One region of the Lysinibacillus sp. NPDC096212 genome, then DNA from elsewhere that is predicted to be linked to it. Evidence: riboswitches for the same ligand, from Rfam matches in the RefSeq annotation. Region 1 holds a riboswitch; the other holds the start of a gene.
What was found. A riboswitch is a leader RNA that binds a small molecule or an ion and turns the genes downstream of it on or off. The one in region 1 is predicted to bind cyclic di-GMP.
Positions count from the first base shown of each region.

Region 2: it holds a riboswitch for cyclic di-GMP, as region 1 does, so the genes downstream of both, ACIQ7T_RS24000 (amidase) here and ACIQ7T_RS15445 (methyl-accepting chemotaxis protein) in region 1, are expected to answer to the same signal.

Region 1 is NZ_JBIWFQ010000015.1:44,051-59,322, reverse strand. Features, by position in the region: gene ACIQ7T_RS15485 (PrkA family serine protein kinase) at 1-539, opposite strand, end outside; gene ACIQ7T_RS15480 (hypothetical protein) at 653-928, opposite strand; gene ACIQ7T_RS15475 (M23 family metallopeptidase) at 1,205-2,203, shown strand; gene ACIQ7T_RS15470 (methyl-accepting chemotaxis protein) at 2,544-4,238, shown strand; gene ACIQ7T_RS15465 (hypothetical protein) at 4,581-5,267, opposite strand; partial or broken gene ACIQ7T_RS15460 (methyl-accepting chemotaxis protein) at 5,354-5,917, opposite strand; gene ACIQ7T_RS15455 (sodium:solute symporter family protein) at 6,042-7,538, opposite strand; gene ACIQ7T_RS15450 (SDR family NAD(P)-dependent oxidoreductase) at 7,563-8,315, opposite strand; gene ACIQ7T_RS15445 (methyl-accepting chemotaxis protein) at 8,315-10,057, opposite strand; cyclic di-GMP riboswitch class I at 10,166-10,251, opposite strand; gene ACIQ7T_RS15440 (hypothetical protein) at 10,482-10,676, opposite strand; gene ACIQ7T_RS15435 (YehS family protein) at 10,941-11,435, opposite strand; gene ACIQ7T_RS15430 (alpha/beta-type small acid-soluble spore protein) at 11,642-11,839, shown strand; gene ACIQ7T_RS15425 (MFS transporter) at 11,903-13,114, opposite strand; gene ACIQ7T_RS15420 (FtsX-like permease family protein) at 13,475-15,272, opposite strand, start outside.
Region 2 is NZ_JBIWFQ010000033.1:49,827-65,098, reverse strand. Features, by position in the region: partial or broken gene ACIQ7T_RS24025 (IS110 family RNA-guided transposase) at 1-860, opposite strand, end outside; gene ACIQ7T_RS24020 (peptidase) at 1,479-2,246, opposite strand; gene ACIQ7T_RS24015 (hypothetical protein) at 2,275-2,706, opposite strand; gene ACIQ7T_RS24010 (LCP family protein) at 4,194-5,204, opposite strand; gene ACIQ7T_RS24005 (sigma-70 family RNA polymerase sigma factor) at 5,194-5,721, opposite strand; gene ACIQ7T_RS24000 (amidase) at 6,181-7,065, opposite strand; cyclic di-GMP riboswitch class I at 7,109-7,197, opposite strand; gene ACIQ7T_RS23995 (DUF6366 family protein) at 7,406-7,612, opposite strand; gene ACIQ7T_RS23990 (chemotaxis protein CheW) at 7,880-8,368, opposite strand; gene ACIQ7T_RS23985 (M20/M25/M40 family metallo-hydrolase) at 8,394-9,509, opposite strand; gene ACIQ7T_RS23980 (2-aminoethylphosphonate aminotransferase) at 9,891-10,988, opposite strand; gene aepY (phosphonopyruvate decarboxylase) at 11,119-12,246, opposite strand; gene aepX (phosphoenolpyruvate mutase) at 12,251-13,153, opposite strand; gene ACIQ7T_RS23965 (YheC/YheD family protein) at 13,475-14,245, shown strand; gene ACIQ7T_RS23960 (hypothetical protein) at 14,541-14,684, opposite strand; gene ACIQ7T_RS23955 (hypothetical protein) at 15,012-15,272, opposite strand, start outside.

The sequences.
Region 1 (15,272 bases):
CCATCGTACTCCTTTTCAAGACGCATCGTATTTAAAGGCGATAAGCTTCCTTCAATTCGTATACCATACTCCTCAAAAAATTCATTACGCAAATGATGTGGAATTAAATGTAGAGGATCCTCATGCATTGGACATCCCTTAATTGCGAAAACTGCACCCTCATCTGTTCTCGAAAATTGTTCGAGTCCACGTTTCAACAAGGTCACTATCGTTGATTTACCACCACTTACTGGTCCCATTAATAACAAAATACGTTTTCTAACATCCAATCTTCGCGCTGCTGGATGGAAATATTCCTCCACCAGTCTTTCAATGGCTGTTTCAAGCCCAAAAATTTCTTGCCCAAAAAATTCATACATTTTTTGCCCATCGCGTTCCTCTACACCAGCATTTTTTACCATATTGTAGACGCGTGAATGGGCTGTTTGAGCAACTTCAGGTCTTTCCTTGATGATGTTTAAGTAATCTGCAAATGTACCTTCCCACTTTAGCCGATTTTCTTCTTCGCGATAGCTTTTCACTTTATCTAAAATGTTGATAGCCTTCCCTCCATTCAGGGCTTGATTTATAACATAGTATGAAGGAAATGGCATTATGATACCCAATACTTTTTCTTTGTTGAAGTTTCTTCTTATTGCCTATAATTTTTTTCCTACAGAATAAAGGAATTCAAAGTCAAACAAAAAGAATGTTTTAAACTTACTCGTTTCACCTGACGTTTTATTGTTTCATCACCAAAGTTAGGATGACATTTGTTAAAAGATACTACTTGAGAATAAGTTGATTGAAGTGGAGACTGGGCGACTCCTTGGGGATTAGCGTCACAGATGAGACCCTGGAGCGAGCGCATAGGGGAACGAAGGCTAAAACCATCACGTCCTGTGATAACGCCTTCGTGACCAACATCGCGTTGCCCCAAGCGGCTCATCGGACGCCCCCAGGAAGCTCTGCCCTGTAGCGAAAGCAAAGCGTCAGCTACAAATGTTTTATCTGTGCGAAAGCGAAGCGGCAGCAACAAATGTTTTATCTGTGCGAAAGCGAAGCGGTAGCAACAAAGCGCCCAGTCGGAACGGAAATCAACCTACGCTATGTGCCCGTTTTTATCACAAAAAATTGCTCATTTCTACCGCTTCATTTTCCCACAAAAAGTGCTGAATGAAGATAAAAAATTCGGTTATTCTAACGTTAGAAAGGAGGTCCACTATTGAATCGCCATTTTATATTCCTTTTATCATGGATGTTATTATGGAGTTTTACTCTCCCCTCTGTTGCTTTAGCAAAAGAAGAACCCACCCAAGAAGAAATTGTGCAACAACGTATGGCCTATTACGTACAATTTGATGAATTACTTATCCCATGGCATTTCTTAGCAGCCATTGACCAATATGAACGAAATTTACAATCCGTTCGCAAAGATATTCCGAAACGGGATGGTATCATTGCCATTCAATTTTCTGATGAATATTGGTCAGGTGCTTTAAATCCTGTACGAGATGATACTCGTCCAGAAACAATTAGTTACTTTGGCGGGATGGGCCTAGATGGCAATAGTGACGGAGTTGCCAGCCCAAAGGATGATGCCGATATAATTTTCTCCATGGCTACATTTTTAAGTAAATTCGGAACAACTGATGAGGACTTTAAATTAGCTTTATGGGAATATTACGGAAGTGAACAAGCCGTAAATCAAATCTTCGCCATTTCCAAAATGTATAGTCATTTCAAAACAACTGAGCTCGATGCCCACACATTCCCAATTCCTACTAATTACGATTACAGTTATCGGAGTACATGGGGAGACAATAGGGGCTGGGGTGGACGCCGTATTCATGAAGGAACAGATATTTTCGCTAGCTATGGTACTCCCGTACTTTCTACCTCTTATGGAGTAGTGGAAATAAAAGGGTGGAACCAATTTGGTGGTTGGCGCATAGGAATTCGTGATAATCATAACTCATATCATTATTATGCCCATCTCGGTAGTTATAATAAGAAGATTAAAGTAGGCGACTTTGTCGAGCCTGGAACTGTTCTCGGTTATGTTGGTAGTTCTGGCTACGGTAAAGAAGGAACGTCCGGAAAATTCCCGCCTCATCTTCACTATGGCATTTATAAGTTCAATGGACGTACAGAATGGGCATTTGATCCATATCCATCACTACTACAATGGGAACGACTAGCTAAAAAAGCAAAACAACAATAATCAATTACGACTCGGCTGAAAAATGGCGAGGTGAAGATGTGTTTTCTTTTCAGTGGGTGTTCAAACACCAAATATTTAGAGCGCTTGGTGCACTTGTGCAGCAAGTGCTTTTTCTCAAGTAGGAAAAAATACATAAAAATATTAAAAAAACTTCACAATTGCATATTAGACAATATATTTTTAACTACCTACCCCATTAACACCAAAATATTATTGTACTAAAAAACTATTTTTCATTTTTCCATTAAAAGGGCTTATTTATGTAAAGATTTAGTTATAAAATAATATTTGTACTATAACAATTATATTTTAGAGACCATTTAGCAAAGGGTGGGAAAAGATGAAAGGTATTTTTCAGTTTAAAACACTTAAAGCTCGAATATTAAGTGCATTTATTCTTTTATTAGTACTAGTTGTTTGTTATACAACCTATAGCTACATTTCTAATAATAAGATGGAAAAACAAGCAGAAGGTTTAGTGAAAGAAGATTTACAAGTCTTAACTGCAAGTAAGAATCTAGCAATGTCTATGAGTGTTCGTCTCTCTGCAGCTTTAAGTTATGTTGTATCAGGTGATGAAAAATACATAGAAACTTTTAATGAATATCGTCAAATTGCTGAGGAAAGTAATAGTATAGTTGAAAAATACGAAAATACGCCTGAGCGTGCGGCACTAGTAGAAATGGCACGTACATGGAGCAATCGCGTAAATACCGAAGTATTCGATGTTTATAAAAAAGGGGATAGAGAATTAGCATTAAAAAATTTAACAGCTATCAATAATCTCGTAACCGAAGTTCGTGTTGGTTATGAAGAATTGGCCGATAAACGCTCCGATGCCATTACTAAGGTAGGAGATGACGTAGTCTCTACCAGTTTAAGCAATAAAACAGTCGGACTGATTGTTAGCATAGTATTGATAATCGCAGGTGTCCTAATCGCTATTGTCACTGCTAGAGATATTTCTAAGCCTATTACGATTGTCTCAAAGCGCATGAGCGAATTAGCGGATGGCCATTTGCAACATGAACTACTTCCAATAACTCATCGTGATGAGATTGGTCAATTAATGATTTCCGCCAATGAAATGAATGAAAAATTAAAACAAACGATTAGCTCAATCTATATTGTTTCCGAAACAGTAGCAGCTAGTAGCGAAGAGCTGGCCCAATCTTCGAATGAAGTGCAATCAGGTACAGAACAAATTACCGTGACTATGCAGGAGTTAGCCTCTGGCACAGAATCACAAGCATCTACAGCAGGTGATTTAGCCGAAACAATGTCTTCTTTCCAGCGTAGCATTCATGAAACAACACAGGAAGGCGTTAAATTAAAAGAACATTCAAGTCATGTACAAGAACTAACAACAACTGGTAAAGACTTAATGATACAATCAACACAACAAATGGCAGCTATTAATGAGATTGTGTTAAATTCAGTGAAAAAAGTTGAAGGCTTAAATGTGCAGTCTGCTGAAATTTCCAAGCTTGTTTCTGTCATCGATGATATTTCAAATCAAACAAATTTACTTGCCTTAAACGCTGCCATCGAAGCAGCTCGTGCAGGAGAGCATGGTAAAGGTTTTGCAGTTGTAGCCGATGAAGTTCGGAAGCTAGCAGAACAAGTACAATTCTCTGTCACTGATATTTCAACAATCGTCAACCGTATTCAAGGAGAAACTGGCAATGTAACAACCGCTCTGCAATCCGGCTATGAAGAAGTAAAAAGAGGAAACGCCCAACTAAATCAAACAAATGAAACATTTGACCAAATTTCGAAAGCCGTTGAAGAAATGATTCTTAACATAAATACCATCTCAGGTAATTTAAATAAAGTCGCTCAAAATTCCGAGTCTATCAACGTCTCTGTTGATGAAATGGCTTCTATTTCTCAAGAGTCTGCGGCTGGTGTAGAACAAACAACAGCAACTGTAGAGGAAACTGCCGCTACTATGGAGGAAATTTCAAGGAGTGCAAATCAACTCGCTGGTATGGCTGAAGAGCTAAATATCCAATTACAGCAGTTTAAAATTTAAAGTTCGGTTCGGATTCTTAATTTGGAGAACGTGGCGTGTTGGGTCTCTAACGGAGATTTCTTTGGTACCCCGAGTACTTTGGAGCGGTACCTGATTACTTCTTTGGCTCACCCGAGCACTTTGGAGTGTTACCTGACCACTGCTCTGGCTCACCAGAGCAGTTCGGAGTGATACCGGATTACTTCTTTCGCTCACCCGAGCACTTCGAGACGATACCTGATCACTTCTCACGCTCACCCGATCACTTTAAGATGATACCTGATCATTACTCTAGATTATCCTAAAAGCTAAAAAGCTATCTCGACATTACGTTCGAGATAGCTTTCTTTACTACATATTAGTTTATTGCCACTGTCTAATTGGTACCCTTTCAAGCTCATAGCGTTTGATAATAACACTGATCTTCTGAAACCATTCCTCACATAACTCTAACGCTTCTTGATACTCATCCTCTTCTCTTGAAATAGGCTCACCGTTATCTAGAAAAACATATTCTAGAATAGGATCAGATAAGTTATCAGCTACAATCTTCAACGTCAATTGAGTCACAGTGTTATCCTCAGGGTCCTCTTCATCGGATTCCTCTTCTTCTATATCCAGATCTTCACCAAGTAATGAACCACTTATTAAACTATTGCTAGTCCTAGCAATATACATTTCGTCCTCTACTATAGCAACTTCATATATTTTATTGAATGAGATTTCTTTTTTAATCAAATCTTCTTCTAAATCTTCTCTACTTACGAGAAAAAGTGTATTTGTAGGTTCATTTAGTAATAAAGCGTTTAAACAATCATTTGAGATAATGCAATGCGTATGAGGGATAGCCATAAGCTCCTCCTCACTTGCCTCTTTCATTTCATTTAATCTATTGTTATAGATATATCGTTCTTTAACATATCGAATAATTCCTGCTATTAATACTCCTAAACCAATTAAAAAATAGACGTTGCTAAAGATAGCCGTTTCGACTAACTTTGCTAGTAATAAATAGATCATTCCTAGAAATACAAGAAAAAAGGTTTTCATCCATATCCCACCCTCAAAAAGATAATCGATAGGTTTATTTCATCCATGTTAATAGAAATTTTATTCTAACGATTATCTTTTCATTCTTAATTTCTGTGGGAAATATCTGTGTTTTTAGCGTCTACATCAAACTTTGAAACGGATTTTTCCAGTTCTTCTGCCATTTTGTTCAGTTTTAAAATAGAATGGAGGATATCTTGATTGTAGCTTTCTTGCTCCATCGTACGCTCTACAACACTTTCTGTTGCCTTTGCAGCCTTATTAGCTAGCATCGTTGTTTCCATAACGCCTGCTGTAATCTCCTCAGAAAATGCGGACATTTCTTCTGAGGTTACAGAAACTTGTTTGGTATGAGATACTACGCCCTGAATAGATTGGAGAATACTTTCAAATGATTTTCCAGCTTCTTCAACAGCTTGTAAACCATCTTCTACATTTCCTGTTACAACATTCATCGTTTGCACCGTTAAGCTCGTATCCTCATTTATTTTGGAAATCAAATTTGATATACTATTCGCTGATTTTTCTGATTGCTCCGCGAGCTTTCTAACTTCTTCAGCTACTACGGCAAAGCCCTTTCCAGATTCACCAGCTCTAGCTGCTTCAATCGCAGCATTTAATGCAAGTAGATTAGTTTGTGAAGCAATATCACAGAAGTGAGCTTCAGGGAGCCCACTTCTCCAAAGGTGGGAGGAATGAAGTGCTCTTTTCTTTTTAGAACATATGTTTATATTGTATATTGTAAATGTTTCTATTTTTATTTATAAATAATTATTAATTTGAATGTTCCTTTAATTCCTCTTTACTGCCTACATTGTCTAAAGTCTTATCTTTTTCAATTTTATGCATCTCGAGAACATGTTGCGAAGGTGGAATAATCAAACTTACAATAACAATTGTAATACCTGTAATCACAACGCCTGAGAAAACAGGTGCTTGCCACAGTTCATTTAACAAACCTAAAAATCCTTTTGATTGGATTGTAAGACTAGGCACATGTGTTAAAGATGTAATAGTGTAATAAACTAACCCGACAGTTATACTAGCCCAAACTGCAGGTGTACTTACTCGCTTCCAAAACGGCCCTAAAACGATTGGCCAGAAAATCGTCACGAAGACAATATCCCATGCCAAATATGCTAAATCAATTACTTTCTGGAAGCTGACCGCTAAAACTAAGCCTAGCAAAGCGCTTAAAATAATAATAAGTCTTGAAAATCTTAATAGTTTTTTAGGATCTGGGTTACGATTAATAAAGTCTAAATAAATGTTTTTTGTGATAATTCCTGAAGTCGCAACATAACACGCGGCTACAGTAGACATCCCCATCGCTGCCATTGCTGTTAAAAAGATGGCTGCTAATAATGGAGGGAAATATCCTTGAGCAAAGGCAAGCATTAACGTCTCTGGGTTTGTACTATTAGGATAAATCGTTTTGAACGCTTCTCCTAACATACCCGGAATCCAGCTGATCGCGATAATAATAGTTCCAGCTATAATCATACTGCGCTGTGCTACTTTTGGACTTTTAGCCGCGGCTACCCTTTGTCCTAAGTCCACTGCCGGAATATCACCAAGTGCTAACACAAGATATAGCGTCCAAAACTCTGCTCCAGCCTTATTGAAGAGTTCACTAATATTCCACCACTCCGGGTTAAATGTTACATCAGGGTAATAGAATAAGATAAAAATTGTGATCCCTACTATCCCCGCTACTGCAAGTGCTCCCTGAACAATTTCCGTATAGGCTACAGCCCATAAGCCACCAATAACAGAATATAGGGCTGTTAATGATACAAAGAGTAATGCTGCTGGAACGAAATCAATTTGCAACAGCTGCTGAATGATATACGTGCCTCCAACTGTTAACGCCGCTGCATTAAAGACACCGAAGGCAATCGCCATGACGACGCCTGTATAAGCACCTAGCTTTTTGCTACCATATCTTAATCCATAGTAGTCTGCTAATGTCCAGCCTTTTAATCTACGTAAAGGCTTCGTCCAAATGAGTGCTCCAAGAATCATACAAGTCCCTAAACCGCCCATTGTCGCTGAACCTTCAAAGCCGCCACTTGTGTAGCCAGAGCCTACTGCTGCAAAGAAGAATGGGGCTGCTAATAAGGCCGCCACTAGACTTCCTGTGACAACAGATAAAGGCATGCTCCACCCAGCAACAATTAAATCCTCTGCAGTATTAACTCGTTTGTATCCTTTATACCCAATGTAATAAATAAAAATTAAGTATAAGCTAAAGATGATTATATTTAACATTGTATTGCTCCTTAGTTTTTCACATTAACCGTTCATAACGACTCCGCCATTAGGCGTTAACACTTGACCTGTATAGAAATTCGCATTTTCTGAAGCTAAAAATAACACAGTCTTTGCGATTTCCTCTGGTTGAGCTAATCGTTTTAACGGATATTTAGCAGACTCTTCCTCTACATAATTCTCTCCGAATTCCTTTAGGATGTCTGTAAATGTACCACTAGGAGCTACTGCATTGACTAGTATTGAAGGTGCTAACTCTCGTGCCAAAGCCTTCGTAAATGCATTAATGCCACCCTTTGCAGCAGAATAATGCGTAAATTCCTCACAACCTAAACTACCAATATCAGAAGAAATATTAATAATTTTTCCGTTGTTTCGTTCTTTCATTCTTTTTGCTGCTTCTCGACAATTGTAGAAGCAACCATATAGATGAACTTTAATCATTTTATCCCACTGCTCATCTGTTAAATCCGTAATACTTGAAGCCTGTGCGAAACCAGCGTTATTGACAAGAATATCAATATCACCTAACTGTTTGTCCAAATATTGATACATAGCTTGAACTTGCTGTGAATTCGATACATCTGCATTAAATTTTATAGCCTGTACACCAAACTTTTCTGCTTGTGCACGAACCTCTTCTGCCTCGTTATCATCACCAATATAATTGATACATACATTGGCTCCTTGCTCGGCAAAGCCTAAAGCAATGGCTTTGCCGATTCCTTTACTTGAACCCGTAATTAGTACATTTTTTCCTTTAAAATTAATTTCCATTATTGACCGTTCTCCAATTTGAATTTTGCTACAAGTACCTGTAATTCTTCTGCTGTTTTTCCTAATGAAGAAGATGCCTCTTTCACCTCTTGCATGGTCGTCAATTGCTCTTGTGTTGCATTTGACACATTCGCTGAGAATTCAGATGACTGCCCCGCAGATTGCTTAATATTATTAACAGATGCTGCTACCTCCTCCGAAGAAGCTGAAATTTGTTGAGATGCAGCTGAAATTTCACGTATCTGACTTGCAACTTCTCCTGATGAAGTGAGAATTTCTTTAAAGATTTCTCCTACTTCGTTTGTAAACTCCATACCAGCCTTTACATCTTCTTTCCCTTTTTCCATAACCGTGATAGAGGCGTTAGAATCAGCTTGAATAGTACTAATTAAATTGTATATTTCCGTTGCAGATTGAGATGATTGTTCCGCTAATCGTCTAACCTCATCAGCGACAACCGCGAAGCCTTTCCCATGCTCTCCAGCTCTAGCAGCTTCGATTGCCGCATTCAATGCTAGTAGATTTGTTTGATCTGCTATGGCTGTAATAAGATTTACGATATCGCTAATTTTTTTCGTATTGATATGTAATCCGTTTATTGTTGTACCGATTTGTTCAACAGAATCATTAATCAACTCCATTTGTGCAATGACTTGCTGAACAACATGATTTCCACGTTCTGAAGCTTGCGAAGCAGAAATAGATGATTCAGCGGCCGTATTAGCAGAGTCAGCAATTTGCTGGATGCCTGTCGCTGTTTCTTCCATAGCAGCAGCTGTTTCCTCAGTCATTACCATTGAAGCCTCAGCGTTTTGCGTGATTTGTCCCATGTCTTGAGCAATAGTTGTTGAGCTGTTATATGTTTCCGCTGCATTAACAGTTAGCTGATTAGCAGCAGAAGAAACGTTGTCAGATGTATTTCTAATATTTAAAATGATATGTTGTAAATTCGAAACCATCGTATTAATAGATTTAGATAAATTTCCGATTTCGTCCTTCGTTATTTCTAAATCTACATTTACTAATTCCCCATTCGCTACTTGATTTGCAGCGTTCACTACTTTCTTAAGTGGTTTTAATAGACGATCAATAATTATGTAGAGTAAAACTAATAGAAGTAAAATTCCAATAACAGCTATAACAATTTGTTTTATGACACTTGTTTTAATGATGGTATTTATGTAGTCCGCGGAATAATCGATACCTAATAACGCAATAAGCTTGCCATTGTCATCTTTAATAGGGGTAAACACAGTTCGCCATGAACCATAAGGATCTTCGAAAATATCAGTTACAGCAGTGCTATTATTTTTAATTGCCAATTTAGCTGTTTTTACATGTTCATCTGCTAAATCAGTAAAGATTTCACCCGCTTCATAGACATCATTCAAATTAGATGTATAGCCGATCGGGTTAACGCCACCTGCGTCCTTCACATCCCAAATATAGCTCCAACTCATAATACCTTGTTCTTCTTGGATCTTATCGAGTTGCTTTTGAATTTTCTTAAATTCAGCATTAGTCTCTCCCTTTTCAGTCAATAAATCTTTAACCTCATTACTATCAAGATTCATAGCTGTCAATAAACCAACACTTTTCAACTCTTGTTCTAAATCAACAGACATTCGATTGTTTAATTCTCTAATACTTTGCGTAGTAATAATAGCAATTAGAAGCAAAACAATAATAGAAACCGTTAGTAAAAGTTTGTTTTTTAATGAAACATTTTTAAACAACTTCATGATTATTACTTCCTCCTTTATCGTATTTTTGGCAAAAAAAAGAACCTATTTCAAAAGAAACAGGCATCAAAGAATATGACTAGCAATATATGTACTTAACTAGTACTCCTTTGCAGCTCAGCCATCCTAGTATTTATTACCTTAGATCTGTAGCTTTGCGTCTCTACCTTTCAGTAGATTTGCCCATCTTTTTCCTCCTCAAATTAACACAATGGGTAAAAGTAGTCAATGTTACCAGTTGAAAAACCACATAATATTTACTATTTTACTATTACAATAAAATGAACAATATTACATAATTTTCTCGGCTCATCCGCAATTCTCTTCAGAGAAATTAAAAACAGCTACAACGCAATATTGTAGCTGCTACTATAATTTTAAATAATCAATTACCCCTAAATGATTATTCAAATTAAAGATATATCTATTTTAGTGTCATGTATAAGACTGACGGTATAAATGATAAAGCAAACATACAGGAATACCACATAGATGTACGGCGTAATGAAAAACGAACTTGTTTCTTTTCTGCATAAAAAATGTCTAACATCACTGAAGCAACAACAAGTGGGATCGTAACACATGCGAAAGCAACTAATAAAATGTTTAAACCAAACATAAAAGCACCCCTCTGTTCGTGAACATTTATTTTTCCTCTTTGTGACAACTTTATGTCAATTTCAGTGTACACAATTTCGTCACAAACTGTCAACTACATTCAACTAAGAAAAACGTGCTTTTTGCAGAATATTTTTATCGCAATAGAGATTTTATGTAAAACCTTTCACAAAAAAAGCAACTGCAAAATTGCGGTTGCTTTTTTAATCATTAATTCATTGATTCTTTATCAAATTTTACACTTGACAATTCACAGGAGACGTTTTTAATCTCTATATTTATCTGTAAGCCCTCTTAAGAAATTTCTCACAAAGCGATCGCCACATTCTTTATAGTTACGATGACTTGGATTTCTTAAAATGGCACCTAATTCACCTTTTGAAACGCTAACGCCCCCATCATATAAAATATCGAGCATCTCCTCACTCGTTAAGGCTAACGCAATCTTCACTTTCTTTAATAGCATATTATTAGGGCTTTCTTTTCCTGAAACAGGTAGTGGGCCTTCTGGTTGACCAGACTTAGACTTTTGCGGACCTCGTTTAAATGTAATAAATCCATTTAAAAAAGCCTCTACCATTTTATTATTACATTTAATGTATTCTTCTGGTGCTTCTTCCTCATCATAAACTTTAATAAGCATGTTCAATACTTCTTCCTTCGTATAGTCCATGCCACCTAGCTGAAAAATTTTAACCATATCTGTATTTTTGATATCTAATGCATATCTTAAACGGATTAAAATATCATTGTTCGTCATTTTTAAAAAACCTCCATTTTAACTGTAAAAGCGCTTCTAATAATCCTATCCAAATTGAAGCATTACTTTATTATAGCAGAGACATTCACAATTTTAGTTAGCTTTCCAAAAGTTACTTTACTATAGTATTTAGAATGTGCATTTTATTTTTTAACATGTATGATTAGCTAACTCTCGACCATTCTAATCACAAGGAGGTGAGATAAATGGCTAATCGTAGTTCAAATAAGCTTCTAGTTCCCGGTGTACATGAAGCCGTTAATCAATTGAAATATGAAATCGCACAAGAATTTAATGTACAATTAGGGCCAGAAGCCTCTTCTCGTGCAAACGGTTCAGTCGGAGGAGAAATAACAAAACGCCTCGTAGAAATGGCTGAAAAACGTTCAAAAGGTTTATTATAATAATAATTCAAAAAGAACGAATCCCTTTTTTAAAATTGGAATTCGTTCTTTCAATTTTAATTATTAAATTTCAACCGGTTGTAAAGCCTCTCTTGCCCCTTTTTTAAGAGTTAGCATCACGATAAAGGAAATGCAATATAAGGCTGCTAAATAGATCATTACGACCGTCATATCATAACTTTGAAGAATATAGCCGACAAAGATCGGTGAAAATCCTCCAATTGCTCTACCGAAGTTAAAAATCGTGTTTGTTGCTGTACTTCGAATTTGCACCGGATAGAAGCTACTAATTAAAGCTCCATACCCTGCGAACATGCCGTTTGAGAAAAAGCCAACAATTGCACCACCGATTAAAATTGCGACACTTCCTGTGGCATAGGAGTATAAAAACACAGCACATGCTGAAGCAAGTAAAAAGAAACCAAAAGCACGCTTTGCTCCAAATCGGTCCATAAATCGTCCGAATGTTAGCATCCCGATAATCATGCCAACTGCTGTACTAATTGTCCAAAGTGCCGAGCTTGAAACGGATAGACCTTGAGATTTTTGCAACATAGATGGCAACCAAATCATTAAGCCATTGTAACCAGCAATTTGAACAGTTGCCATAACGATTAATGAGATTGTCGTCATCGAAGTTCGAGGCGTTTCAAATAGCTGCACCAACTTACCTTTTTCATGTTGCTTATCGATTTTTTTATTTCTCTGAGCAGCTACCCACTCTGGTGATTCCTCAAGATTTTTTCGCACAATGAATGCGAAGATGACAGGTAACACACCAACAAAGAATAAAGCTCTCCATCCTAAAGTCGGAAGTATAACGGCACTTAGTAACGCTGCTAAAATAACTCCGTATTGAGCGCCTACACTAACATATGAAGAAGCTCTTCCTTGCTTATTCTTCGGCCAAGCCTCGGCAACAAGCGCTATACCAATGCCGTATTCACCCCCTGCACCAAGACCAGCAATAAATCTATACATATAAATTTGTTCAATATTTGTTGCTAATCCAGTTAAAGCTGTACCAAGCGCAAACAACAAGACGGTATAAGTAAACACTTTTACTCGCCCATACTTATCAGCTAAAACTCCAAAAATAATGCCGCCTAACAGCATGCCAATATTCGTTACGGAAGAAATCAGTCCACCCGTTGCAAAATCAATGTTAAATTCCGAAATAATCATTGTCATCGCAAAGGAAATAAACATAATGTCCATCCCTTCCAACGTTAAACCAGCTACTGACGCTACCACTGTTTTCTTACGATAATCCATTCTTACAATCCTCCAGTTTTTTAAAATCTCTTTTAGCCTATTTGAGGGAATGGATTACACAATTCTTGTCCATTCTCTTTTGAAGCCTCACGGGACTTCCTTTAAAAGAGGTATAATTGGCAAAATAAAAAGCCCTTCTGTCACAGAGGACAAAAAGGGCATGCGAAAACAAAGATATTGTTAGCTTAAAAAATATCATGTAGCCCTTTTCAGCCTCTCTGGACCGTATTAAAGGAAATTTATTTCGTTCATTTATATCGTTCTACATTCTATAAGATTATTATCGAAAAAGCAATGTTTTATAGTAGAAAAAATCACCTTATCCCTTAGAAAGTAGCGATAAAATGATTTTTTTATGCTTCATTTTCCCTGTGATAGATGAGAAAACATCTTCCTCCTTGTATATAGATAAAATCCTATTTGAATGATAAGGTAAATTCCTGAAATGCTAAAGAACTGCCATAGTATTTCTGGATTCCTTATGACACCGCCAACATCATTTGCCATAGAAATAACATATAGAAAGGCTAAGCCCATGCCTGCTAGTGTTGGGATAAAGAATATGATCTTCATCTCCCTTGATATCATTCGCTTTACTTCTGTTGCAGTAATCCCTATATTATAAAGTTTTTGATACTTTACTTGTTCTTTATCGATCTCTGAAAAAAGATTTAAATACACTAAAATAAAGGACCCAAAAAAGAAGATAATACTCAAAAAAGTCATGACAAAGAATAACATACCATTAGAATGGATATTACGATAATGGCCTCCTATTTTAGAGGCAATTTTGAATGGGTTCTCTTGTGATACATTCTTTCCTCTAACATCTACAATTGATGGGGTCTTTTCATTATTATATCTTTCCTCTAAGCCTTTAACAGCCTTTGTTGTCTCTTTCCAGCTGACAACGTTAATTAAATGGAGATTCGATGCGAAACCATGTACATTCGCTTTAAGAAACTCGAATTCGGAATTACTGACAATGATAAAATCGGAAACACCCAAAAGAGAATTAATATTACTTTCAATAATAGATTTTTTTAGTGAATAAGTGATATTGCCTTTTCTACTTGGGATTGTCCACTCTAGAATATCTTCATTCGCATCCCCTGCATACTCTGGTTCTACATTCAAATAGTGAAGATATTCTCGTCCTTGTAATATTACCTCTCTAGAAGTTAATGCATTAAAATGATCCACTGACATTATGTTATAAAGGTTATACCAACCATCGTACGTTTTATCATAGTAAGAATATAATGGAATCACTATATGCTTTTGAACAGGATTTTCTTTATTATTTAATACTGCATCGAATTCTCCTATAGACAAATTATCTTTCGTTTCCGGTTGGAGAAATGCTATATCAAAAGGATTTTGATTCAACACTTCCTTTTCATTTAACGTATACGTGGTTAATATGATAGTACTGTACAGAATGGTTATCATAATCATCATTGTCACCATCATTAAAATAGAGGTGAACTGCTTAAATTTATAGTCTATACTCGTCAATAACAATAATTGTCGATAAAAAAATTCATTATTTTGTTTCGCTAGCTCTATAAAAAAACTCATAAACTGAGAAAGACAAAGATATAAACCTACAGTTGTTATGGTAAACCAAATATATAGAAATTCACCAGCATGTGGACCAATATACGTGATAAAAAGCCCCAGAACTGATCCAATAATCAATATAAGTCCAAACACTCCAAGCTTCGGACTTTTTAATTTAATTGATTCTGCAACCTTATTGCTTTTTAAGCTTTGTATAAGATTTCGATTCAAAATAAGATAAAGTGATTTACCAATCGCAAAAAAGTAGATGATGATGAAAGTGATAATAGGAAAGTAAAGCATCTTGCTATTTAACTGAAAAGCAATTTCCTCTAAGCCTACACTATTCATAAGAAGTAAAAAGAATAGCCGCGAAAATACGCCCCCTGACAGAAGCCCGATAACTATAGAAAGAAAAGCAATAATGGCATTCTCTAATAGTAATAGTTTGCTAATATCGCGATTGGTCATCCCTAACGTTATGAATAGCCCAAACTCGCTTTTTCTTCTTTTGATAAAAGTACCATGTGCATATGTAATGAAAAATATCATAAAAACGATCAAAGCAATTGCAGGTACATTCAACACATAATCC
Region 2 (15,272 bases), on a different contig from region 1:
GCGATTTTTTCTCCGATTTCTGGAATCGATTGGACAATCTTGTAATCTTCCAATTCATTTGCCAAGGTCACTATACGAATTTCTAACTCTGAAAGGTGTCCTTGGTACTGAAAAAGCAGCTCAATATACATTTGAAGATTGATTAAGTGACTGTGATAGACCACTTTTTGAAATGGATTTCGAGATGCAGAATCCATTAATTTTTTTGCCTTATCCAACGCCCATAGACTAGATCGTCTTGGACAAAACTCCATCACACACTCCGCTAGCCTACTTTCCCCAGCCGCTATTACATCTTCTGAAGTAGGATATTTCTTTAACATCAATAAAGAAACCTTCGAATAAAGATCACCAAAAACCTTGCGGTATTCTGGAAACACTTGATCTAAAATAGTGTGAAACTATAGCTTAGCTTCTACATACATATTCGTCACAATCTCCTGTTGTCTTGAAAGATTTCTAAGATTTAGCAATTGAATTCCTCCGTTTTTATGAGGTTCAAAATCTTCTTTGTAATAAAGTACACACAACTGATACGCATCAATTGCGTCTGTTTTTACCTTTCGTAAACTAGATCTCTTAGCCTGATAAGAAATAATAGGATTAAGCAAGATATATAAAACCTCGTGCTCCTCCAAGTATTGAATAACGGGGGTATGATAATGACCTGTAGATTCTAAAATGACCATAGGCATTTGCCCAGTCATCACTTCAATCTCATTTAAAAAGCCTATAAAACGGTTTAATTCCTCTCTTGTATGCTTCATCGAAAAGCTCTTTCCAAACAGCTTCGATTTATCTAAAAACGCCTGAACTTGGCTCTCTCCTTTTGCCACATCCAGTCCAACTACTGGATTCATTTGCTTCCTCCTCTGACAACTCATTCACCAGTACCCCTAATCCTCCATGTAGTATCATAGCTTCGCTTGTTATACGAGATCTATGTCCCAACCAGCCTCAAACATGTTTCTACAAGTAGGGGGGGGACAGTTTAGTTGACGGGATCATTGTCCCACGCACCCGTACTTCCTACCCTGGCTACTGATATAATAGATTCTATTAAAAAAAGGTCAACCAGTAAAAACTGGTTAACCTTATAATACGATCGCACCCGTTAGCTGAATAGTATCAACAATTTCATGCACTTTCAGTTGACATACTTATTTAAACAAGGTTCGCTTATGAAATGATATAGACTTGTTCAGTATTTAAGAAATTTTGGAATACAATCGCTTGGAATAATAATATGACTGACGGAAATATTGGATATCATTGTCGACTAGTGAAATAAACACTAAAAGACTTTTTTAAAATCGCTTACATATAGTTCGTATTTAATAGATTCTTTTTTGTTCGGCTGACAGTGGCACTTACTTCGAGTCATAAAAAATACTCCCTATTAGATAAACAGATTTTTAATCTATCTACCTAATAGGAAGTTTTAGAACAGATTCGTTCAATAGTAAAGAGGATAAGTATTAATAATTAATTAATTCGAAATCATCTAATACAGTTATTCCATCTAAATCATAAACAGGAATTATATTGATATAACTACGACTTTGTGTGTATGTGATTGCTTCTTCTGGTATAGTGAATTTCGGTGCTAAATCACTAGACTTTATATATCCTTTAACCCCGTTAACTCCTATTGCAGAGATTAGATCTGGTGCTTCCCCTTCTGTAAATTCAGAAAAAGAGGATCCATAAGTTTCTCCGTTATTATTTACGGCATACTCTTCTGTCATTAAAGTTAAAATTTCTTGTGAATATTCAATTTCAGAAATATATTTCGATGATGGCATGCTCATGTTTGGAGATTTATACCCAAAAAATGTTCTATATCCATCACCAGTATAAAAATCGCCATAAGTTAAAGCATAGTAGGTATCCTTAGCCGTAGCTGTAGGTGAATATGCATATATACCTGCTACTTTCGTTGTATTATATTTCATCGCACTGGCAGTCCACAATTCCCCTTTTGAAGTATACAGACGAGCTTGAGCACCCATATAACCAGGGTCAACATTTTTGCTCGCTTCGATATAAGCTACTGCTTCAAGTGTAACTTTGTTGGAATTTGATCTACTCCACACCATAGACTTCATGTCATAAGTAAATCCGTTTATTTTAGGTGTCGTGTAAATATCAGATGAAGTATCAGCTGCTGCATTTTTGGGTAATAAAATCATTACTAAAATACAGGCTGTTACAATATTAAACAGCTTTAATCCTAATTTTTTCATTTCACTTTCTTCCTCCATATCATTATAGTTAATTCTCCGATCCCAATTTAAATTCGCCAATTATAGTCTTACCGTCTGATTTATACAGAGGAATTGATTTATAACCAGCAATATCTACAGCTTTTTGGTGTGCTAAAGCTTCTTCTGGTGAAGTAAATCTAGGATTTAAATCTTTTTCTTTGACATACCCAAGTACTCCATTCTCTCCCTTTGTCTCAATTAAATCTGGTGATGTAATTATTTTACCTGAACCATCAGTATGAACCGTTCCATAAGTTTCTCCTTGAGCATTGACAGGATACTTAAGACTATCTCCTTTAACCGAGGAATTTGAATTACTTATTTCTTCGATTTTGGGTTTAGAAAAATGATTTATTAGAAACGGTAAAGACACTACTAATATAGTTACTATAGCGACAGCGACTTTTAAAAATGTTTTTATAGTAATCCTACCTTTCATAATTTGTATTCTATTTCAATATACCATAAAAATACCAATAAAAGTTAAAAATTAACTCTTATTTTTGTATAAAATATGTTTTTTTTTCAATAATAGTGAAACAACAAAGGATTTATACATTCCCATACATTCTAGGTTTACATAACATTAGAAAAAGGCAGTAACGATAAAGGATCAACCCTTGTCGTTATTGCCTTTTCGGTTAAAGCACGAATGATTGTATATACAGGATTATATACATCGTTAGTTTGACAACGTTTTAAGGCTGGTTTACTGGCTGTAGCCTGCATAAAATCCTGTATAAATACAAAGACGGAAACAAATATTTTTAGCATATTTGTTTCCGTCTAATTTTTTAAAAATGGCAATTTTAATCTTCCCAAACTATTTCACCCGTTTTAATTTTAGAAAGTATCCTTTTCCATTCTTCCGGTCTAAATCTTTCTTCGTCCGTTTTTTTCACAGAAATAATTTCATTTGTATTTGATTTATTAGAAACCATTTCTTCTTTCTTATCATTTAAATCACTCTGAGTAACTTCTTGGTTAGTAACTTCTACATTAGGTGTATTTTGGGCAGCCCAAGTAGCTGCTGCTGTTCTAATAACTCCAGTTACAGTAATAACTGTAAATGCAATAATTAAAATTGGTTTTGAGACTTTTTTGGCATTTTATACATTTTCTCACCACAAATTTATAAAATAGCTTACTCTTCTTGTTTATATAAGCCTTACTGAAAATTGTACTATCTTTGTATAAGGAAACAAAATGTAAAAATTACCAAAATGCTACTTCTTATATACAGATATAATCTTCAACTAACCTGCCCCGTTAGCCATCCATGTAGCGCAAAAACCAGCGCTACACCACAGAAAATGAAAGATGATTAAGTTCTTTCATGGGAGTTGAATAAGAATTGGAGGAACTCAATTAAATTTAGTTCCTTCGATACAATGAATACTTACAATTAAATCTACTTCGGCTTACACTCAAAAGAATAATCACTCGTGAGATTATTATGGATTTCTAATATGACTTCTCCACCAATTTCATAGCAACCATTACTCATTAAATTTATTTCTTTAGTATTGAAATAACTATAGGTATGCGTTATAAAAGACACTCCAAATAAAGCGATAACGAAAAGCCATAAAAATCCTTTTAAATCCTTTTTTTAAAGATACTCATTTTCATCCCCTCCTTTATTTCAATTGAACCAATCTATTCCTTTACTTTTTTACGTTTAAAAGGAATATAAGTTCCAATTACTTCAAAAAAAATTCCCCTTATTCAACTAACCTACTCCGTTAGCCATCCATGTAGCGCGAAAACCAGCGCTACACCACAGAAAATGAAAGGTGATTAAGTTCTTTCATGGGAGTTCAATAAAGAATAAAAGAGCCGCATATGCAACTCAATGGTCTACAAGTAAAGCAAAAGAGCGTTAATCTACATTTCGTTAACACACTTTTATCTTCTCTTTTTTATTTAGTTAAATGTGGTTAACTCTTCTGAAATAGAATTTAAAAAATCTTTCTCAAACATAATATAGTATTTACCATCTATCATTTCCGATTTCATTCCATCACTTAAAGATAACGATTTCATAGAATTAATTTCCAATCCCATTCCCTTTTCTAACAAATGATCAATTGATGTATTGGCTTCTATTTTAGTAGTAAGTTCTTTTAATTGTGTTTGTGGGATTTCGTTTTTTGTTTTATTAATAACAGCACTAATGAGGTTTAATAGGTTTTCTTCACCTAATATTTTTCCCTCTGTAGCAGCCACTATTAATGCCACAACCTCTTCTCCATTCAAACGATTCTTCCCCTTTTTGAATTCAAATGCCTCTCTAGATATAGCTCTTACTCGAATATCTTCTGGCAAGTCGTAATCTATACCATTCACTGAATCAATTAACGTTGAAAGGGTTGAAATATCCATAACAGCATAATAATTTATTGTTAGATTAAATAGCTTAGAAACTGTTGTTCTTACATTTTCAACTCCTCCTGAACCGTGAACATAAGCAAATGTCAATTTATCATATGAAGTAGTTCCATTATTCTTATCCAATATCGGAGCATAAGTATCACGAGGGATAGACAGAACCTTAACCATCTTTTTATCTTTACTATAAGTAATTAAAAGGTTAATAGGTATTCTATTATTCTCATCTTTCACCGTAAATAGAGTGGTAAAAATCTCGTCTTCTTGTAATACTGTTCCGCTTACATCACCTCTATTATATTCTTTATTAACGTTTCCAGGGAAAATCGATGGAATAAACAAAAATATACACAAGCCTATTACTAATAAAGAAACTGTAAGTGGAGCGAATTTTTTTGAAAAAGAAACAAGAGACTTGTTTTGTGTATTATTATTCTTCTCCATTTTATAAATTTGTTCAAATACTTCATTACGGTCTTCTTTTGTAAATCTTAGTTCTTGTTCAGACGTATTATAAAATTTATCTCTTGATCGTTTATCTTCCATTAAGTTCTGCCTCCTTTATCATCGACTCTAATCTTTGTTTTGCTCTTCTCAATCTAGTTTTCACTGTATTAACTGGAATATCCAAAACTTCAGCAATTTCCTCTGTCTTTAATGAATCATAGTAGTATAGATAAACCACTTCCCGATACACTTTTGGAAGAGAAAAGATAGCATCTTTTATTTCTTCATTATTGTATTTATTGATAACTGTTTTTTCTGTTGATGGTAATATTGACTTTGCTGTTTCATTTATAAAACTTTTTACCTGTACCATTTTGTAATTCCAACTTTTCAAATAATCTTTACATTCGTTAATTGTTATACGATATAGCCAAGTTTTTATTTGTGCGTCAAATCGAAACGAATCAAGGTTTTTGTAGCATTTGATAAACGTATTTTGAACCACATCCTTAGCAATCTCTGTATCCTTCACATAAGAAAAAGCCAATCGTACCAACTCATTACCATATTCAATCATCGCTTTTTCTAAAATGAAATCTTTTTCTTCTTTGTCCAATCTACTCCCCTCCCTTTCAACCTACTTCAAATTCTGCTATTAGACGACTATCAAATCATAATAGGTTCAATTTTTAAAAAATATTTATTTTAACAAAAATTCTCTTCTAATCGGCGTGTTCAATATTTATAAATATTCCATAAAAAAGGATCCATACAATTATAGCTGAAATAAAAAACCTGTATCTTAGATTTAATCATAGATACAGGCTTATTGTTTATAATTATTCCTTATTCCATTAAACTACTGCGTTAGCCATCCATGTAGCGCCAAAACCAGCGATACACCACAGAGAATGAAAGATTATTTCGTTCTTTCATGGGAATTACATAATACTTTTTGATTGACGCTCTCAATGTGCTGAAAGAAGTTAAATTGTTTGTAGTAGTGAATGGTGTAATTTCTTTCATCCTAAGCCGGTATTCTCCTAGGAAGTTAATACTAATTGAGAGGATTTTTTTAAGGTTGCATATTCATCCAACTATCAACATGATGAATGGCAAAACCATTATAACTTTTTTTATTGGCATAATGTTGATGGACTTGTGCTAACTGTTTATTCATATAGGCTTCTCCATCATCATAGAAGGTAATATTTTTCCCTTCATCAGAGGCACCTGTTTCCACACTAATAATAATTGATTTTTTTACTTTTTTTGCATAGTTTATTTCATGTTCAACAATATTTATAATGTCTTTAGCAGCATCTCGATAAGCCATTATCGAAACACTTTCCACTTGGTCAATCACCCAATCAGCTAGTAACCCTTGTCCAAATTGGTTTTTGTATGTAATTTCGTCAAACCAAAATGGCATATCCACTTCCAATGGCAAATGTAATCGATCAGTATCCCCTTTCGCTCTAGTAAGAAGCACTTGATAGGATTCAATCGTTTTTACTTGGTTCGAGCTCCAACCACTATTTAAATACGGCTCTACGTCGAGATGAACTCCAGAAAATTGCTCTGTGGCTGCTGCATTTTCATTATATGTACGTAACCAATCAAACAGCTGATCCTGCATTTTATAGCCCTCCTTTGAAACCCAGCTTGCAGAACCATCCAACGCATATACTTTTATACCTTTTGCCATTGCTTTATCAATAAAACTTTTGTAATAGTTACTTGCTATATCACTATTAATTTGTAAATATAATTTATTAATATCTTTGCTTTCTAAAAATGAGAGTACCCCTGATTCATCTTCGACAATCTCTGTCGTATCCCATAACCAAGTAGCCTTATCTTGCATGGCCATTGCGTCTACCTTCCCCATTGTTAATCCTAGCGTACTTACAATTGTTACTATAAAAGCAATGATTGCTTTTAGTGAACGACTTACCATATATTACATCTCCATTCTATTTACCGAGGCTCATAGAACAGAACCTGGCAACCTGACAATCATGCACTACAATAGTGTTTAGACTCATGGCTTTGCGTCCTTCCCTTTCGGTGAAGTTTGCCTTTTACAGTATTTTTCTTACCTTACATAATACGATGTTAGAATGAATATGTCTGTAGGTAAAACGCATAATTTTATTGATAACTTTCAAATATGAGAATATGAAGACAGGTTATTTTTACTATATTAGAAATAAGTAATTGATGGTAGTGAAGAGGTACGTGTAGCGATTGAAGATTATGGAATGCAAAATTAGAGACAGTGATTCCTTTCGATATCTTTAACTGAAAAACAATTTGTATATAATGTAGCCTATCAATAACACTAAAACTAATACGACCGTCTCTTTCCAACCCATACCATTTAAATTTCCGCTAGTTCCCCTATTTATCCCATCGTTTAAAGATCCAGTAGGATTGTTTTTTAATTCACTTTGTTTTAAATGCTCTCTTTTTTCTTCAGGTGTTTCCGTTTTCTTTGAATTCATACGATAAATACCTCCTCAAAAACGAATTATTAAAAGATATATGCATAATTATGCTTTGTCATGCAGCTCATCGGACGTCCAAAGGAAAGCGACCTGTCGGAACGGAAATCAACGACACGTTTTGGTGATAAGCTTAATATTCGACATAGAGTATTCAGTTTCCCTTTTGGAAGCCACTTAAAAAGAAAGACAGAATCACACATTTGTAATTCTGCCTAAAATATTATCTATGAAATGTTGTCTTGAATGATTTAATCATACAATACTTTATGCCTCTACGTTTTCTTTTTCATTCTCCAGCATTTTGTGTAAATAATTTATTATTTCACGAATACCTTCTAATGAATTCACAAGTATCTTCGGGTCAACGTATGTGATCATACGATTTTCAAGATTAGCCACAGCTGTAAAGTAGCGTGTTTTTGAATAATTGACAAGTCCCATCTGCTTTAATACTGACTCATCAAAATCAAGAATTTCACGAGCTTCTGTTACAAGTAATCCATAATTCACAACATCCGTGTTCAACACTATAATCCGTGCTGTTGCAGCATTAGAAGAACGATTATATAGAATACGCTCAAAATCAAGCACAGGGACAAGCTCGCCACGAATTCTTGTGAAGCCTAGAAGATAATTAGGCAAGTGAGGAATCGGTGTTACTTGCTCTAACTTTTCAATCGAAATCGCTTGTTCCACAGGCACTGCATATTCCTCTGTACCACAAGCAAAAACTACTGCCTTTACACTTTCCATGCGTTCACATCCTCGATTTTCATGGTTATTTTTTCGCAGACTCTTTGACGATTTCAACAAGTAAATCCGCTAATTTTTCTAATTCTTCGACTGGGATTTTTTCATTTGTTGTATGAATGTCCTCATACCCAACAGAAAGATTTACTGTAGGGATGCCAAAGCCCGCAATAACATTAGCATCGGAACCTCCGCCAGAAATACCAAGCTTTGGCGTACGATCGATGTTGTGTACAGCCGCCATTGCCACTTGAACAACTTTATCTGATTCTGTTACACGGAATCCAGGATACATTAGCTTCACTTCAACTTCAGCTTTTGCACCCAATGAAGCAGCGACTTGCTCAAACGTCTCCTGCATATGCTTCGTTTGGGCATCTAGCTTCGCTTTGTCGATCGAACGAGCCTCTGCAAGAATCGTTACTTCGTCACACACAATATTTGTTGCCTGACCACCCTCAAAGCGACCAATATTTGCTGTTGTTTCTTCATCTAATCGACCTAGCTTCATTTGTGCAATACATTTGGAAGCAACCGTTATCGCTGAAATTCCTTTTTCTGGAGCAACACCAGCGTGTGCTGTTTTCCCAATTATTTTAACGGAGATTTTCGCTTGGAATGGAGCTGCTGTTACAATTCCTCCTACTTTGCCATCACTGTCTACAGCAAAGCCGTACTTCGCTTTAATTTTAGAAGGATCTAACTCTTTAGCGCCAACAAGTCCACTTTCCTCGCCAGCTGTAATAATAAATTCAATATCACCATGTTCAATATTTTGTTCTTTTAAGCGTTTAGCCATTTCAAATAATGTGGCGATACCAGCTTTGTCATCAGCACCTAAAATTGTTGTACCATCTGAAACGATATAGCCGTCTTCACGAAGAGAAGGTTTAATACCTTTCCCCGGGACAACTGTATCCATATGAGAAGTAAAATAAATTGGGTCGATATCTAATGAACCCTTTAGCGTAGCAAGTATATTACCTGCTCCATGCCCGTTACGAGTATGTGCATCATCTTGTTCTACTGTAAAACCAAGCGTTGTTAATTTGTCGATTAAAATCGGCGCAATCACTTCTTCATGTTTTGTTTCTGAATCGATTTGTACGAGCTCAAAAAACTCTTCTACTAAACGACTTGTCATGTTGTAGGACTCCCTTAGTTTACGTGTTTTTCCACGTCATAGTATATGTATTATTTTAGCACAACGATTAAAGAGTTGAAATAATTCGCTAACATGAAATACGCTATTTTATGAAGGAATAGCAATTATTTCTTAGCGTAATTATACTGACACTTCGTTTAGATAAATAGCTTGAAATCGACTACCCTCAATTTTGGGATAAAAATAAGCCTCGTATTTTGAACAAAGTTTGATCAAAATACGAGGTTTTACCTGTTTATCTCTAATCATTTTTTATAATAAAGATTTATTATTCTGGAATATGAATCTTCAACTAAAGTACCCCATTTAGTTGAACAATGGAAAGCATTAAAAAATTTTTTCCACTGTTCCGTGAATAATTCAGGTTTGAAGATATTTTTCTAATAAATTTAAAAAGTGCTCTATATCATCTTTGCTAATATCACCAATGTTGGCTACCCTAAAAGAATTTAATTGATAAAGTTTTCCAGGATATATTGTTATTCCATTAGCATAAAAATAATCATGCATTTCTTTAAAATTATACTTTTCACTTTCGGGCTCTACTATTGCTGTAATAATTTTTGAATGATGCTCGACAGGGACGAGATTTCTTAAACCAAGTCTAGAGAGGCCTTCTATTAAGGTTTCCCAACATTGAGAATATCGTTCATATCTTTCTTTCACTCCTTCTGCTTTTAATTCTACAATCGCCTGTTTTAGCGCATAGATGGTTTGCACAGGTGGAGTAAAACGCATCTGACCTGTCTCGATGAAATGGTAATATTGAGAATAAAGATTCAAGTAATAATTTGTCGGCTTTTTTGTTTTTCCTTTTTCTAGTTCGCTTTTTTTTGCTATCACAAAAGAGACTCCTGCCATTCCTTGAAGGTTTTTATTGGAACTAGCTGCCAAATAACTTATTTTCATTTTACTCATATTAATAGGAATAGCCGCAAACGAACTCATTGCATCAACCATCATATTAATCCCATTTTCTTCACAAATGAAGCCAATCGATTCTATATCGTTTAATAATCCCGTTGTTGTTTCATTATGCACGACAGCTAGAAAGGAAACTTTTCGCGGAATTGTTTGAATGAATGAATGTAACTGATCTAATTTAATCGGTTGATCGGGTGGACTTAAAAACTCAATCCAATCCAGCTGATAAGCTTCTGCAATTTCACACATTCTTTTCCCATAGGCTCCATTATTAATGATTACTAAAACCCCATCAGTCATAACTGAACTCAAGATTGACTCTACAGCAGCAGTACCTGAACCACCGAATAAAACGGTTGTATATTGATTCTCTTCTGAAACTAAACTAGTAATTTCAGAAGTAACAAATTGCAATAATTGGCTGAAGTCATCTTCACGAGGGCAAATATCAGGTACCACTTGTGCGTATTTAACCGTATCTGTTGTAGTAGCAGGTCCAGGATTCAGTAATATATTTCTTTTAATATTCTTCACGGTACTCCTCCCTTTAATTTTATTACATTTCTATACGCGGTTCGGATTATCTCCCTCCAACTAAGTTTTAGTACGGTAAAGAGGCTTCTTATAGGCAAGTTCAACCTGCTAATATTCATTTTCAGAACAATTATTTAATAAATCTCTGTAGACGAGTTTTAACTTCACTCGGAGTAACTTTTGGGCGTCCTAGATTCTGTTTAGATCCCTTTGAGATTTTCAAATAAATAAAAGTCAGCCCTTTTGTCATTTTCCATTCTTGAATACACCTTTCAAGTTCATGTAAATTATGGATATAGTATGACTTTTCATAACCGCAATCTGCAGCAATATTGACAAAATTAACATTGTGAGAAATGGTATTTTGTCCCCCAGTTGAATCGTGAACTTGATTATCTAAAAGAATGTGGAGCATATTTTCAGGTTGATAGTAGCCGTTTGTAGATAAGCTCCCCATCCGCATAAGGAGGGAACCATCTCCATCAATAACAACTACATCTATATCTTTTCGAGTATAGGCTAAGCCTAAGCCTAAAGAACCGACACAACCCATGGAACCAACCATATATAGATTATTATCAGAATCCTCAACCTCATATAGTTCTCTTCCTGTTTTACCAGTTGTGGCCATTAATACTGTTTTCATATCTTTGATTCCATTTATCACTTTTAAAGTTTCAAAACGACTTGGCAGTTCATCTAAGTCAGTTTTTTCACTTTTTTTCATATTTTTATGATTAAGACGTTGCTCTATCTTCAATTTCTCACTATTAAATGTTTCTTTTTTCACTACAAAAAAGAATGGTTGATTTGCTTCAATCCACTCGTTAGCTTCTTCAAGCTGTCTCTTTGCCTCACTTTCATCAGGAGATAAGAACTGCCATTTTATTTGCATGAGATCTAATAGTTGTGTCGTAATTTGTCCCATTAATTCATGCTGCGGTTCATCATTCAATCCGGGTTCTCCACGTAGACTAACAAACCCAAGTATAGGTATTTGGAAGGGGTAGTTTAAGGAAGTCAAAGGAGAAATACAATTGGTTAGACCGGAGTTTTGCATTAAAACAACGGATTTCCTCCCCCCAAGGTATGCTCCTGAAGCAATGGCTACAGCATCACCTTCGTTGGCTGCAGCAATATATTCACACTCATTTATGGAATAGTTAATAAGATTCTTTAAAAATGAACATGGGACCCCACTGTAAAAATCAAAACCAAGTCTTTTAAGCTCATTTCCAAATTCGTTTGTATTTAACATACCATCACTCCGTTCCGGGTTGTGATTGGTTATTAGTTGACGGCAAATATTTTATTTCCGCTTTTTGAAGCTCCTCAGCATTTTGGAGTCTAAAAATCTCTTGCACACTTACAATCGATTTTTCTACTTGAATGAGACTTTCATCTTTTAGGATTTGTTTGGAGATGTTCTGCATAGCAGTGATCGATGCTCTTAAGTTATGGTTAGCCCAGATTGCAGTACTTATTCCTACTTTTCTGAATTCATTAGTTGGGGTTGTATAATATTTTGTTGGCACAATAACCACTGGATGCCTTCCCCTCCATTCTTTCATAAATGCTTCAATTTCTTTAAAATCTGACTTTTTACTATGCACAAGAATTGCATCGGCGCCTGCCTTCCTGTAGGCTTCCGCACGTTTAAGGGCTTCATCTAATCCTAAGCCTGCAATAAAAGCCTCGACTCTAGCTACAACCATAAAGTCTTCATCCTCTTGAGTATCTTTCATTGCTTTTATTTTCCCGCAAAATTCTTCAATCGATGCGAGAGGTTGTGTTTCTCCATTAATAAATGAGTTCGTTTTTGGAAAAATTTTATCCTCGATACAGACTCCAGCAATATTCAATTGCTCTAGTTTTCTAACTAACCTCCGAGCATTATTAAAATTCCCATATCCTGTATCCCCATCTAATAGGATGGGAATTGTTGTCGTATCACTCATAAATTCAAGTATATCTAATACCTGCGTCCATGATGCTTCATTATTATCTCTTACACCCAATGATCCTGATATCGATAGACCACTCGCCCAAATCCCTTTAAAACCGACTTCTTCTACAATTTTTGCGGAAAGACCGTTATGTGCTTCCATTAAAAACTCCAGTTTGTCTGAATATATTATTTCTTTTAATTTCGTTGTTTTTTTCAATATATTCCCTCTCCTTACTCGACATGTCATATTATCATATGGCTAAAAGTAAAGATTTGTAGGGCAGTTACATTAGAAACTAATACTTTTGAAATCAAAAAATGAATGTATAGAGAACAATCATAACGCTACTTATCTAGTGTAGTAAATTTAATATGGGACTCTAGCAGAAAGATGGGAGAGAATAATTGCGTTACCAAGTCCTACCCACCCATGCAAGATAAATCTATTTCCATACAATACAGTAATCACCATAAGTAGAGAGGACTACCCTATTTATACAAAAGAAATAAAAATACCTTACGAAATGAGGCGAATTTATTGAAAAACGCACTAGGAAAATGGGAACAATTCTTACTTTTAAATCAAAATTCTTTAACAACTAACTTCATTCCACAATCAACACTTTATAGTCTAGAAAACCTAATTTATTTATTAAATAGCTATGAGTATGTTTATGTGAAACATGATAGCACTGGACAAGGTAGAGCAATTTATAAAGTCTACAAAAGAAAAGATGGACAGTATTGTTTTAACGGATTTAACATGCAAGGTGAAGAAATAAATAAGTGTTTGGCAACAATTGAGGATTTCCATCAAGTTCTACATCCATATGAGAAACACGATAGATTAAGCGGAATTTATATTATACAGGAGGGGGTCATGAGTCTTACCCCCGATGGGCATTCTATATCCATTCGTGTTCATGTTCAAAATCTAAAGGGAGAATGGATAATTGGTGGGATTTACGGAAGGATCGCAACTGAGGATCATGGGATTGTCAATTCAAATCGGGGTTCTCAAGTAATACCGATTGATGAATTATTATCAGATTATATGATGATGGATAATACAGAGAAAGATAAAACAATAGATTCTCTAAAAGAAAATTCAATTTTAGCATCTGAAGTAATAGCATCCCACTTTCCTTGTAGAGAATATGGCATTGATTTCGGGATAAATCTTGAAGGCGAAACTATATTATTTGAAGTAAATACAACGCCAAGCATAAGTAGTTTTGCCAAAATTGATAGGGCGATCTGGAAGAAAATTATTGAAATTAGGAAAATGCAAAATGAAGGCGAAGTTTGAAATGTAGTTATTTTTCATGTTAGTCACCAGCATATTTCTATTCAATAGACATACATCAAACAATTACTTTCCCTACTATATTTATAGAAAAAAAGAAACTTAATTGCACCGTTATTTGTGAACGTTTAGGAATTTACCTTTTTAAAAAAATGGATTATGGTTGGGTAGGCTACACTTGGTTAGACAGCTCTTATAGGGACTAGTACACTAAAAAGACTACCCAAAGAAGTCTGTCAAAAATGAGACGAGAACATAAAACCTAAAAAGCAGATTTTAAGTTATAAATGGTGAAACTTTATGAAAATGACAAGTCTCGTACAGACATTGCCAGAGAATCAACAAGTTCATTGATTTGGCGAAGTATATTATCCTTTGGCACAACAATATCGTAGATCGCCATATATGGACCTAAATTAAGGGTTTCTTGATTTGAAATCATCGGGGGCACCACCTGCACATTAATTCTTTTATTATAAAGGAAAGCGTGACTAAAATAATAGAGTGATACATTGCGTTGTTTGGAGAAGCATCGCTCGACTCCTGCGGGAAAGCGAGACAGACGAGACCCCGCACGAAGCGAAGCGTAGGAGGAGGCTCGGCGCTCGCCCGCGGAAAGCGAGCGGAATGCTTCGGAAAACAACAGTAGAGTCACAGTGCCAAATGAAAAAAGCGAGGTATTCAACGATTTAATCGTTGAATACCTCGCAATGTGAGAAGATATGGACTTTTTCAGTGCCCTCAAAAAGAGGGGAACTCTTTTCACAGGTTACTTAATATCTACGTTTTGAAAGATCGCTTCTTTTTCTTTATGTAGAGACTGCAAATAGTCATCCGCCTTATTATGTTTATCCTGTAGACGCAAGATCGTATTATGTACATCATCTTGTACACGAGAAACCTGCTCTCTTGCGGTAGATATTTTAGAATGGACAGACCAAGCTGAAAAAATATCATCAAAGAAATAGTCCGCAAATTTTACAAATCCATCTGTTTCAACTGCTAATGATTTCGTTGACATATCTTGCAC